One region of the Reticulibacter mediterranei genome, then DNA from elsewhere that is predicted to be linked to it. Evidence: a T-box and tRNA genes for the amino acid it is inferred to sense, from the RefSeq annotation. Region 1 holds a T-box; the other holds one or more tRNA genes.
What was found. The T-box of region 1 lies ahead of serS (serine--tRNA ligase). A T-box ahead of a tRNA ligase gene usually reads a tRNA of that ligase, here a tRNA-Ser.
Positions count from the first base shown of each region.

Region 2: it has a tRNA-Ser gene. The T-box ahead of serS (serine--tRNA ligase) is inferred to sense a tRNA for this amino acid. The anticodon was not compared.

Region 1 covers NZ_BNJK01000001.1:2,514,671-2,520,976, forward strand. The annotation lists gene K3T83_RS10725 (alpha-hydroxy acid oxidase) at 1-7, opposite strand, end outside; gene K3T83_RS10730 (isocitrate lyase/PEP mutase family protein) at 320-1,153, shown strand; gene serS (serine--tRNA ligase) at 1,207-2,490, opposite strand; T-box leader at 2,581-2,797, opposite strand; gene K3T83_RS10740 (3-keto-alpha-glucoside-1,2-lyase-like domain-containing protein) at 2,855-4,138, opposite strand; gene K3T83_RS10745 (iron-sulfur cluster assembly protein) at 4,400-4,711, opposite strand; gene K3T83_RS10750 (nucleoside hydrolase) at 4,817-5,752, opposite strand; gene rbsK (ribokinase) at 5,733-6,306, opposite strand, start outside.
Region 2 covers NZ_BNJK01000001.1:6,051,670-6,057,975, forward strand. The annotation lists gene K3T83_RS26170 (YciE/YciF ferroxidase family protein) at 1-85, opposite strand, end outside; gene K3T83_RS26175 (sensor histidine kinase) at 433-1,407, shown strand; gene K3T83_RS26180 (MBL fold metallo-hydrolase) at 1,413-2,390, shown strand; gene K3T83_RS26185 (sensor histidine kinase) at 2,481-3,695, shown strand; tRNA gene K3T83_RS26190 (tRNA-Trp) at 3,986-4,058, opposite strand; gene K3T83_RS58010 (hypothetical protein) at 4,276-4,431, shown strand; tRNA gene K3T83_RS26200 (tRNA-Ser) at 4,495-4,581, opposite strand; gene K3T83_RS26205 (M20/M25/M40 family metallo-hydrolase) at 4,808-6,190, opposite strand.

The sequences.
Region 1 (6,306 bases):
GTTCCACACATAAGCTCCTTCTATTTATACGCGATCTAACAAGAGTATAAACTCGACGGAAACGATGCAGCAAGACAAACCCCATCTGGGCATGTTTTTGACAAATTCGCACGAATAGGCAAGATAATATTTTTCGTTTGTCATATCTTGAACAAACAGGTCGCAACGACTGGTGAAATTTTGAACGTGCCTGATTGCATTTGTAGGACTCATAAGACCAACAAGCCATCAGATGATCATGTCCGAAAAGCGTTAGTAGTCAACTGAACTCTCATGTAGAATCACAAAAGCTGTACTATCGAGAAAGGAAAGAAAAAGAATGACACAGCGAGACAAGGCAGACCAGCTCTTACGCTTACAACAACCCCATTCCTCGTTATTGCTCCCCAATGCCTGGGATGTTGTCAGCGCACGTCTGTTTGAAGAGGCAGGCTTTGCGGCAATCGGCACAACCAGCGCGGGTATTGCTTTTGCACAGGGTTATACAGACGGACAACAGATCAGTCGCGACGAAATGTTAAGCATCATTGCTCGTATTGCCGCAGCCGTGCGAGTTCCTGTCACAGCGGATATTGAAGCTGGCTATGGTCATAGCCCCGAAGAGGTGGCAAAAACTATCGAGGGAGTGATTGCAGCAGGAGCCGTAGGAGTCAACCTGGAAGATAACACTGGCATACTCAAACCACTATACACGCTTGAAGAACAGGTCGAACGCATCAGAGCAGCCCGTGAAGCTGCCAGCAATGCGGATCTGCTACTGGTCATCAACGCGCGTATCGACACCTATCTTTTTCAGATTGGACAGGAGGCCACACGTCTGGAAGACACTCTTCGCCGGGCTAGAGCATATCTTGAGGCAGGTGCAAACAGCATCTTTGTCCCCGGCGTCATCGATCCAGCGCTTATACAAGTGTTGGTGCGTGAGATCCCCGGACCCCTCAATATCATGGCCGGGCCTGGGGCACCCTCTGCCCCACAACTCTTTCAGTTGGGAGTCGCTCGTGTCAGTATTGGAGGTGCGGCCATGCTTGCAACAATGGGTCTGATGCGCGATATTGCCCAAGAACTACACACTCAGGGAACCTATGAACAGATGGCTCAACATGCCTATGATTTCACCGCCGCCTGGAAGCTCTTTCAGCCAAACAATTGAGCAGATAAGATAGAAATGAGCTCTCCATCTTATCTGCTCACAGAGACATCGTTCTAGCGCGGTCTGATATACTCCTGACCACCCATATAGGGACGCAACGCATCTGGAATACGAACACTGCCATCGGCCTGCTGATGGATCTCAAGCAGTGGGATCAGAATACGCGGCGAGGCGATGGCGGTGTTGTTGAGCGTATGGACAAATTTGACCTTGCCCTCTGCGTCACGATAGCGCATATTGACGCGCCGCGCCTGCCAATCGTGGAAGTACGAACACGAATGAGTCTCACGATAGCGTCCTTCGCTGGGAACCCAGCATTCCAGATCATACATACCAACTTTGCCATCGCCCATATCGCCAGTACAGACATTGACCACGCGATACGGCAGACCAAGCGCCTGAATCAACTCCTCCGAGTTCTTCAACAACTGCTCATGCCATTTCACCGACTCATTATGATCGGCCTCACAGATGACATACTGCTCTACCTTGTTAAACTGGTGAATGCGAAAGACGCCGCGCGTATCCTTGCCATAGGTGCCGGCCTCTTTGCGGAAGCAGGGACAGAAGCCAACAAACGTCATAGGCAGCTCTTCGCCCTTGATAATCTCATCTTTATACATGCCCGTAATTGGAACCTCGGCGGTGCCAACCAGATACAAATCCTCTCCCTCAAGCTCATAGACCTGATCGCGCCCCTTTGGAAATTGCCCGTTGCCAATGAAGCAATCCTCGCGTGCCATCGCAGGCACAATCAGTGGGGTGAATCCCTTGCTGGCGATACGATCAAGCGCGAAGTTCATCAGCGCCAGTTCCAGGCGGGCCGCATCGCCTTTGAGAACATAGCTGCGGCTCCCCGCTACTTTGACCGCTCGCTCGATATCCACCATATTCAGCTTTTGCATCAGATCGTAATGATCTAGCGGCTCAAAATCGAACGAGGGCTTCTCTCCCCAGTATTTGAAGGGCACATTATCGTTCTCATCTTTGCCAATGGGTGCGCTGGGATCAGGGATATTTGGCACAAGCAAGAGAAACTGATGGCGATCCTCCTGGAGCTTTGTCAGTTGCGGCTCTTTCTCTTTAATCAACTCTGCCAGCCCCTTCGCTTCGGCCAGTAGCGTTGTGCGCAGTTCGACATTCTTCTCTTTGCTCGCCTGTTGAATGCGCTTCGAGAGCTGGTTTTGTTGAGCGCGCGCCTCTTCCACTTCGCGCTGCAACGTCAACACAGCCTGATCGAGTGCCAGCAAAGCGTCAATATCAATGGGATTGTTTTTCAAGCGCGCCGCCTCTTTGACGGCATCGGGATGATTACGAATAAAGCTCAAGTCAAGCATATCCTACTCCTCTTTGTATCTCTACCATACAACCAGTCCTGTTGAACATCTGTATGAGTAGAAAAAACAGCAATAAAAAAGCGCCTCGTCCTGAAGGACGACGACGCTGAAAGGCGCAATCGTGGTGCCACCTTGATTCTTTCACTCAATCGAATGAAACTCATTCCTGCCTGCTAACGGGGGCAACCGTAAACGCTCATCGCGTAAGGCTCACAGGTGGATTTCGCTTCTGCTTGCTACTGCGTCACACCAACCCGCAGTTCTCTGTCATGCAGCAAAAGGTACTTATCCCGTTCATCGCCTTTTGTTCTATAGTTCTTTGCAGAGAGCATACCAGTCTGCATGCGATTTGTCAACCACCAGACTAGAGGCTCCAGACGTGAACATTGCTAAAAGCAACATCGGTTTCATTACCATTATTACCGGCAAATACACCGATTTCGCCTGCACTGTAACTGCCATCAGTAGTGCCTGCCACAAATTGCTTGTTGATAAATAAATAGATCTGCTTGCCACGCGCTATGACTGTCAACAGATTCATATCGCCCGCCTTTTTCTTGATAGCAGAACTGGTATCATAGAGCAAGGGAGTGCTATTTTTATCGTCTTTTGACACATTGAGACTGTAGAAGCCATCACGTCCGATGCGAAAATAATAGAACTTCGAGGTCTTATCGTTCCCCCTAAAAATCACTCCTCCTTCATCGCCCTTCACAATCGTCACCTCGGTCTCAAGCGCGAAATTGTCGAAATCAGTGGCTTTAGCAAAGCAAGGCACGTAGAAGCTTTTCTTCATGATAGTAGAGTGCAGCGCTCCATCCCTGAAAGCGCAACCGCCACCACCAACCGCATCGTAGGTATCCCAGTTTCCATCATCCTGATAAGCTAGCGAAGAGCCAAAGGCCGGAGAGCCAGAGGTCGCATTCGCATAGACACTCTGAATAGCAGTAGCTGTTGCTTTCGCTTGTGTTGTGGCCTTTGCATGCGCCGTTGCGGTGACATGTGCCGTTCCCGTAGCATAGACGTTCGCAGTCGCGGTAGAAGCGGTGAAGGACTGCATCGTAGCGGTGGCATTAGCTCGCAACTGTGCAGGACGCGCCACTTCAGTATAAAAGACCAGCATGATGCCACTGAGAATAACTAGCACAGCCAGCACAATGAGCGTAAGAAACATCCTCTTCGACATCCCCGGAGGTGGTGGTGACGGTGGAGGAAATGATGAAGCAGGCGGAGGCAAAGGCGCAGAAGCATGGGCATAGGGCGGCGGTTGCTGAGGCTGAGCATTCCACGATGACTCAAAGGCATTGGGCGATGGAGCAGGTATAGCTTCCCTGGAAGAACCAAACGCGCCAAATGAACCAACTCCGCTTTCAACCCTGGTCTGATCTTCCCATAATGATGGACTATTTTCTCCCGGCGGTGCTTGACCCGCCCAGGATGGCGGATTATATCCTCCTGGTGGTGCCTGACCTGCCATCGATGGTGGATTATTAGATCTCCCTGGCGGCGCCTGACCCACCCAGGACGGCGGATTATAGCTGCTCTGGTTACCTGGTGGTGGCAATGGTTGCGAGACAGGCTTTCCACATCCAGGACACTGCGTTGTTCCCGGTACTAATGGTGTTCTACAATTTTGACAGTGCAGCATTATGATCTCCGTAAAGACATCTTATGGTGTGTAACTGGGCATTAGCATAACATTCTTCATCGGTTTATGCCAGAATCATAGGTACATAGTCACAATATCCATAAATATCTATGACTACCACTCAAATAAACGGCAAAAAATACCACTCCTGGGTAAAAACCATGGAAAAGAAAAAATACATAAAATATCCAGGCAGGAATGATAGCAATGCTTGCTTCCCGCCTGGACGCGTTTTTTGCTAGATCGTGCCAGTTTTCCACTTTAGACCATGCCGAGTTCCCACTTGGCATCCTCAGTCATGCGCTCAGGACTCCAGGGAGGATCGAAAGTTAGTTCAACCTTACAATCCTTGACGTTCTCAACCTCGCGCACGCGCATTTCAACCTCTGCCATGACATCACCCGCGACCGGGCAACCCATCGCAGTAAGCGTCATCGTGACATGGACCTTCCCCTCATCATTGTTTATGTCTATACCATATACCAGTCCCAGATCGACGATATTGACGGGAATTTCTGGATCATAACATTCGTGAAGTGCATCCATCACTTCCGCTTCATTTATCTCTGCCATCGAGCGGCTCCTTTATGTTCCTGTTAATCCGAGTAAATAAGTCGGAATACATTCTCCCGTTACTATAGCGCATAAGCGAGGGTTTGTCAAAGTCCATCGGTCAGTTTACGGAAATGTTTGATCGATGCGCTCTAGAAACAGGCGAATAAAGCGTTCGGCATCGGCAGCAGCGGAGACCTGCATATTCGGTGGCCTGTGAGCAGAAGGTTTGAAATAGCCAACCGTCTCGCCCAGAGTCAGCGAACCAGCCAGTTCCACATCGACGTAAGCAGGCTCCCAGGTAATCAGATCAGGGCAGAAGGCTGAGGCGAGGCAGAGCGGATCATGCATCTGAAACTGGGGAGTATCAGATGTAGGAGCGAAGACATCAAAGTAATAGGCCATCATCTCCCGCATTGCCGTCTTCACTTTGCCAGCTCCCTGCGTCCACGTCATTACCTGATCGCGAGCTAGCAGTACTCGCGTTGTAACATCCAGACTCACAAGGCGCATCGGCCAGCCGGCATGGAAAACGGCATGAGCCGCATGCGGATCGGCATAAATATTAAACTCTGCGGAAGGAGTGACATTGCCCGGAACCCGTACCGCGCCACCCATCATCACAACTTCGCGCACCTTCTGTGCAACACTCGACTCGCGCCGCAGCGCGAGCGCAATATTGGTGAGAGGGCCAATCGTTACCAGTGTAATCTCGCCCGGAGCTGCTAGCACACGCTCGATAATCAGATCTACCGCGTGCTGGGCGACAGGTTGTACGGCAGGTGCTGGCAGTACCACGCCACCTACGCCATTATCGCCATGCACTTCTGCCGCATGCACCTGTGGGATCACCAGCGCATCAGCACATCCGCGCGCAACCGGAATATCCGTGCGTCCGGCCAGAGTCAGCAGGGCAAGAGCATTGCGAGTAGTGTGATCGACATGAACGTTGCCGCTGACAGTGGTAATCGCCTCAATTTGCACTTCTGGTGAAGCTAATGCCAGAAAAAATGCCAGGGCGTCATCGATCCCGGGGTCTGTGTCAAGAATGATACGAAGCAAGAACTTCCTCCCTCATCGGTAAACCAGACTGTGCGCCAAACTTTGTGACTTTCAGGGCGCTGGCATGGACAGCAAAGCGCAGCGCATCTTCGGGCGGCTGCCCCTCAGTCAGTGCAACCGTAAGCGCGCCAACGAAACAATCGCCAGCTGCCGTCGTATCCACAACCGATACTCTAGGGGCCGCCTGATAAATATTGTGCATCTTGCCAGCATCATCGATGGTCACTAACAAAGCTCCATGCGCACCCAGAGTTATTACCACCGTCTTAATCCCATATCCTTGCAGCACGGCCGCCACAATACGCGCATCTTCCACGCTCTCAACCCGCTGCCCACTCAAAATACTCGCCTCAGTCTCATTGAGGATCAGCACAGAAACCTCGCTTAACGTCGCGCGTGGCAATGACTGCGCTGGTGCAAGATTCAAAATCACCGGTATCCCTATCTCCGCCGCTGCTTTCGTCAACCGTTTGACCGTTTCAATCGGGATCTCCAATTGCAGCACAAGCGCGCTCGCCTGACGCAGAACGGCCAGAATACGTGCAAATTGCTCT
Region 2 (6,306 bases), 3.5 Mb from region 1:
GCAGCATTTGCAGAATCCTCTGCTCTGCATCATACATATCGCTCAAATCATGGATAAAAAGATCGTTTGAGTTTTGCATGGTCATAGCTTCTTTGCTCCTTTCACGTTATAGCTGTTTTTCCTGTACTGTAAAAATCTTTCTCTCGTGCTAGCCGTTCAGATAATGAACAGGCCAGAGTGCCCATTTGGATATCACGTTTGAGGGAACTAGAACAATGACATCTCTTGCTACATCCTTTGTTCGTTGATTCCATTGATACGCTTTTGTATCTTTTTCCAGAGCCCGGTCGTGCTTATTAGAGGAGGAGACTTTTGATGCTATTTATTGTTGGGACAAAGACATGCAAAAACAGATCCAGGTCTGTGTGTAGAGGTGAGGTGGCTTCATAATAATCGCAAAGCCTACGAAAGTTAGCGACGAAAGAAGAGAAAATGCAGCAAGATAATCGATCTGAAAATTGTAGGGTAAATTCACTGACAGGATCCGTTCGCGATGATGATCTGGCGCAGCAGTTACAGGCGTGTGAGGAGCGTTGCCGCGCTTTGGTGGCCGAGCGGCAGCAATTAATTGAGCAATTGCATGAGAATGAACGACGTTTTCTTTACAAACAGGCAGAATTTCGTGAACGAGAACAGGAATTATGTGAAGCAAATCGACGTATAGAGGAGTTTCTAGGTATCGCCAGTCACGAGCTGCGTACGCCACTTACGACGATTAAAGCGAATGTGCAGCTTGCAAAGCGCCGTCTTAAGGCTCTTATATCGCCAGGACAGACTGATAACTCTGCCGAGAAGGCGGGCCTGGCTGTAGAGATGCTGGTGCGTGCGGAGCGCCAGATCAACGTATTGAATCGCTTGGTTGGGGATATGATTGATATCTCTCGTATTAAAACGGGCAAATTACAGGTGCATTTGCGGCAGGAGCCATGTAATTTACGCTCTATTGTGCAAGAAGTCACCCAGGAGCAACGAAAGGCCAACGCCGCTCGTACCATTCATATGACGCTGCCTGCCAGTGAGAAGGTTGCTGTGGTCGCTGACCCGGACCGGATTGGGCAGGTGCTCACCAATTATTTGACCAATGCACTGAAATACTCGGCGGCAGACAAACCGGTTGAAGTGCACTTGCTTGTCGAGGATTATAATGCGCGCGTGCTCGTACATGATGAGGGGCAGGGATTGTCTCTGCAAGAGCAGCAACAGGTCTGGCAATGTTTTTATCAAGCCCAGAATGTCAACGTTCTGAGCGGCTCCGGTGTTGGGCTGGGACTCGGCCTGCATATCAGCCAGACAATTATTGAATTGCATCAGGGACAGGTGGGTGTGAAGAGCGTTGTTGGTCAGGGATCAACCTTCTGGTTCACACTACCGTTGGTTCAACAAGAAGAGAGAAATCCAGGAGAATAAAAGACGTGAAGATACGTAATCTAGCGCTGGCAGGTGCTATTTCACTTGGTGCTCTAGGTGCAGGTATAGCACTAAAGAGCTTTTTACCACAAAAATTTCCTGTGACGCCTGAGCTGGAGCAGCCGGAGAAGATGTTAAATACTGCTGATTTCCCGGCGATTGAGGTTTCGTTTTTACGCTGTGCCAGTGTTACCTGGCCCGAGCCTGTGATGGTGCGCGGAACCACCTCGCTTGCGCCCTGTCGGATCGGTTACAGTGCGGTGTTGATACGCCATCCCCAGGCAACCTTTCTCTATGATACCGGGCTTTGCGGCGATATCTACTTATTTCTACGTGAGCAATCGCTTTTCTTCCGTTCGACGCTGGCACGCTTTACCTTTGAGCAATCGCTGGCCGGCCATTTGAAACGTCTGGGTGTACGACCCTCCGATCTGGATTTTGCATTGATATCGCATCTGCATTGGGATCATATCTCCGGTGTTCCCGATATTCCGATGGTGCCTTTGCGTATTGCGCGTGTGGAATATGAGGACGCGCATTTGGATCTTAAAGATCGGCGTCGGCAACTGTTGCGCAGCCTCCTGGGAGAAAATAATATTACGTTGTTTGAATGTAGTGGGCCTCCTTATGAGGGATTTTCCGCCAGTCTGGATCTCTTCGGCGATGGGTCAATTGTGCTTGTGCCTTTGCCTGGCCATACTTCCGGTAATATGGGGATGTTTATCAATCGTTCCAATGGGTCGCGCCTCTTCCTGCTTGGTGATGCCGCACATCTCGCTCAGAACTATCTCTTGCCGGCCACTCCACATGCTATCTTCTGGTCTAGAGTGACCTGGAACGACGTGATTGCTCGTAAGACGCTGCTTGATCTGCATCGCTTCTCTTTTCGTCATCCCGAAGTCACGCTGATCCCTATGCATGATGCGCAATTGCAGGAGGCTTGTATGCAGGTTGAGCAGCAGTCCTTGTTTGGTGTTCACTGATAACGTGGCCCGGCGTCAATTTGCCCAAACCTTATCGGTATGTTACACTGCATATTACAGGGATATTGTGCGTACGATGGTGGGATAAGAATGAGAGCTACCCATACCGATGTTTATATTGATAGCCGGGGGCGCCGTCTCGAACGGATGAGTCTGGCGCAACGAAAGGCTCTGCGCCGCCAGTATAAGGCGAAGATACCAGTTTGGCGTCAGCCGCTTGTCGGCTATCTCGCTAGCGTTCCCCTGGTAGCACTTGCTCTATTGACTACCAGTACGCTTAGAGGAGCGCTGGGTGATTTTCACTTTCCCAGCGCTTTGCTTATACTGGCAGTGCTGATTGTTGCGACTGTCTGGGGGGTTGGCCCCTCGCTGTTTACCCTGTTCTTGAGTGCGGTTCTGCTTGAATACAATTTTGCGCTCCCACCCAATCAGTTTCTCATCAGGAATTGGGTAGATGGTGTGCAGTTGTTGCCTTTCCTTGTCTCCGGTATGATCGTGGCGATCATTACGGCCCAACGTGAGCGCGCCCGCTTAAAGACGCTGATGGCCGAGCAGGAGTTGCAGGAGTATGCGCAAGAGTTGGAGGAGATCAATAGGAAACTGGAAGATGCCAGTCAGATGAAGGATCGTTTTCTCTCGATTGCTTCTCACGAACTCAAGACGCCAATTACCACCATTCGCGGTCAGGCCCAGTTAGCGCTGCGTCGTCTCTCCAAGCAGCGGTCGTCGCCAGATAATCTGGAGGGGGTGCAGAGCGCTTTAGAGCGCATCAACGATCAGACCTCGCGCCTGACTTCCTTGATTGATGAACTGCTTGATGTCAGCAGTATTCGCAATGGCAAAGCCGAGTTGCGTAAACGCCGGACCGATCTAAGGGATATTTGTCGCGAGGTGGTGGAGGATCAGCGTTTGTTAACTGGCCGTTCAATTCTTCTGGATATGCCCTCTGAGCCGGTGAAGCTCTCGATTGATGCTGATCGTATTTCTCAGGTGCTTGTCAATCTGGTCAGCAATGCCGTGAAGTACTCGCCCGAAGAGAGTGCTGTGGAGGTGTGTGTGCAGCAGGAGCCAGAGGATGTACTCATTCAGGTTCGCGATTATGGTAAAGGCATTCCAGAGGATCAGCAGGCGCAAATCTTCGAGACCTTCTATCGTACTCCTGATGCAGAGGCATCGACCAAGCAGGGCTTAGGGCTTGGTCTGGCGATTTCCAGAGAGATCGTCGAGCGGCACGAGGGCCAGATCTGGTGCGAGTCGCAACCCGGCAAGGGCAGCAGCTTTTTTGTGAAGCTACCCTTGCGCTAACGACATCTTGATTGATGCAGGCCCGCATTTTTATCTTTCCAATTAAAATCTTCGATGTCTTTTATTTGATCACAGCCACGACAATGTTTTGTAGGCATGTTTTTCTCCCTGTATTTTGTTGAGGAAGGACAAATGTTCTTGCTGTGGATAGTATAAAGCTGAATTGTAGAAAATCAATTACCAGGTGCTTATCAGAAAAATATCTTGGAGATATCAGGAGGAGAAAGTGGTGTGTAGCTGTAAAAATGGCAAGAAAAAACCGCTTGAATCCTGGATTCAAGCGGTTTTGACAGGGGCGAGAGGACTCGAACCCCCGACCGGCCGTTTTGGAGACGGCTGCTCTACCAACTGAGCTACACCCCTAAGTTCGTGAAATGATAATAGCAGAGAACGCAACATTTGTCAATACCCTGAGATACTCCTTATTGTCTGCCCCATAATTTGCCAATCAATCCCTCGCGTTTAAACCTTCTGTACTATCTCTGTTACGGCGAATAGGCGTGGGATAAATCTTAAGAAAACATATATAGGAAAGGCTGAGTATTTTGCGGTGTATCTTCCTGATAATGGAAAGGTTTACATGGTAAAAGTTGATGAAGCTCCTACAAGCTCGAATATGACGCTGCGTTTTAAAAGTGCAGGCCTTGTTCGCGGCAACCATAAAAGTACTCGTGTGGTTCCATATGAGGAAATAGATGCTCTGCGTTTTCACTGGGCAGAAGATTATGAAATTTAACAAAAAGAGGTACAACACTCGGACGAAGGGGGAAAGCTCGGCTGGAAAGTAAAATACTTAAGGCGGAGAGGGAGGGATTCGAACCCTCGGAGGGATTGCTCCCTCAGCGGTTTAGCAAACCGCCGCACTAGGCCACTATGCGACCTCTCCATGTAGATGGCTCTTTCTTAAAGAACCGCTTTATCGGGTCTTAGTATAAGGCACGGCGCACTAATTGTCAAGGTATTTTCTGGATATTTTCTGAGCAACGAAGAAGATTGATCCAGGACAGACAATACTTCTCCTGATTTATCCTTTTCTCGTATAGGGGTTTGCCTGTGTCACATCATGCGAGGTTTTACGTCGTAAAACCTCGCATGATGCTATTGCATACTACTTACATTGCTGCAAATTCGGCCAGTAGCGCGGCGACGTGCTTGATGTTTAGAATGTAGTCGTCCACGCGAATATTTTCGTTGGGCGCGTGGGTGCGCGATTCGCTATGACCGACGCCAGCACCGCCAATCGCCGGAATGCCATAGCGCTGGCTGAGTGCCTCCATCGGTCCGGTGCCAGCAGTGCGAACCTGGACATGCGGCTCTATGCCATAGATCGTGCGAGCAGAACGTACCAGTGCCTCTAACAACGGAGTATCGATTGGACTCTGTCCCGGATATTCCGTCCCTTCTAGTTCAATCACCTCTACGTCATCAAAGCCCCGCTCTGTCAGATAGCGTCTCAGATGACCCAGAATCTTCTGAGGATCTTGATCGGGCACCAGTCGGAAGTCGATTTTGACGCCGGCGATTGCAGGTATGACCGTCTTTGAGCCGGAGCCGCTATAGCCGCCCCAGATGCCACAGATGTTGCAGGTTGGCGCGTAGAGCAGTCGTTCGGTCGGTGTTGTCTGACTTCCAGATGGCCCAGGGAGGATCGCGCTTTCCCAGCTCTTCTGGTATGCCTCGACATTGACTGGGAAGCGTGCCAGAAGTTCTCGCTCGCGTTCGCTCGGTGCTTTGACATCATCGTAAAAGTGAGGGATAAGGATATTTCCCTCCGCATCTCGCAGCGCATTCAGGGCCGCGATAAGCCTCCAGACCGCATTGGGAGCGAGTGGAGCATTGCTGGAATGCAGATCGTAGGCCGTGCCTCGCGTACGCAATTCGATGTAGAGGATGCCTTTGACCCCGGCATAGATGCCCAGCGCTCCTTCTGCATCGCGATAACCAGTTTCCCACAGGCAGGCATCGGCATTGATGAGATCACGATTGGCAGCAGCGAATGAACCAAGGTGGGGGCTGCCGATCTCTTCTTCCCCTTCAAATAGAAACGTTACATGACAGGGCAATGACCCATATACCTCACGCCATGCACGCGCTGCCCAGAGACGTGCAACCAGATTTCCTTTGTTGTCGGCAACGCCTCGCGCATAGAGATAGCCATCGTGGATGGTGGCATCAAAGGGTGGAAAGCTCCAGGCGTCGAGAGGCTCTGGCGGCTGTACATCATAGTGATTGTAGATTGCCAGACGACGCGCTGAATCTCCTGCAAGCTGTCCGACGACGACCGGATAGCCCTCTGTTGCGATGATCTGCGTCGCAGCACCAAGCTCGCTCAGTGAGGCCTCTACCATCTTTGCCATCTCTTCCATACCCCAATTTTGAGCGGCAACGCTTGGTTGACGGCAGAACTGTTGAAGATGGGTGAGAGCGGCATCGCGGTGCGAGTCGATCCAGGCGAGGACGGGCGCGAGTTGTTGCATTCGTTCTGACTGTGGCATAAGGCCAGCTCCTTTTGCTGTAATATCACAAGTGGAGGATCAAAGAAAAGATGTATATCTGTGCGGCTCATCACTCCATTGGCATAGATGGAGTGATGAGCCGATATAGCAAATTA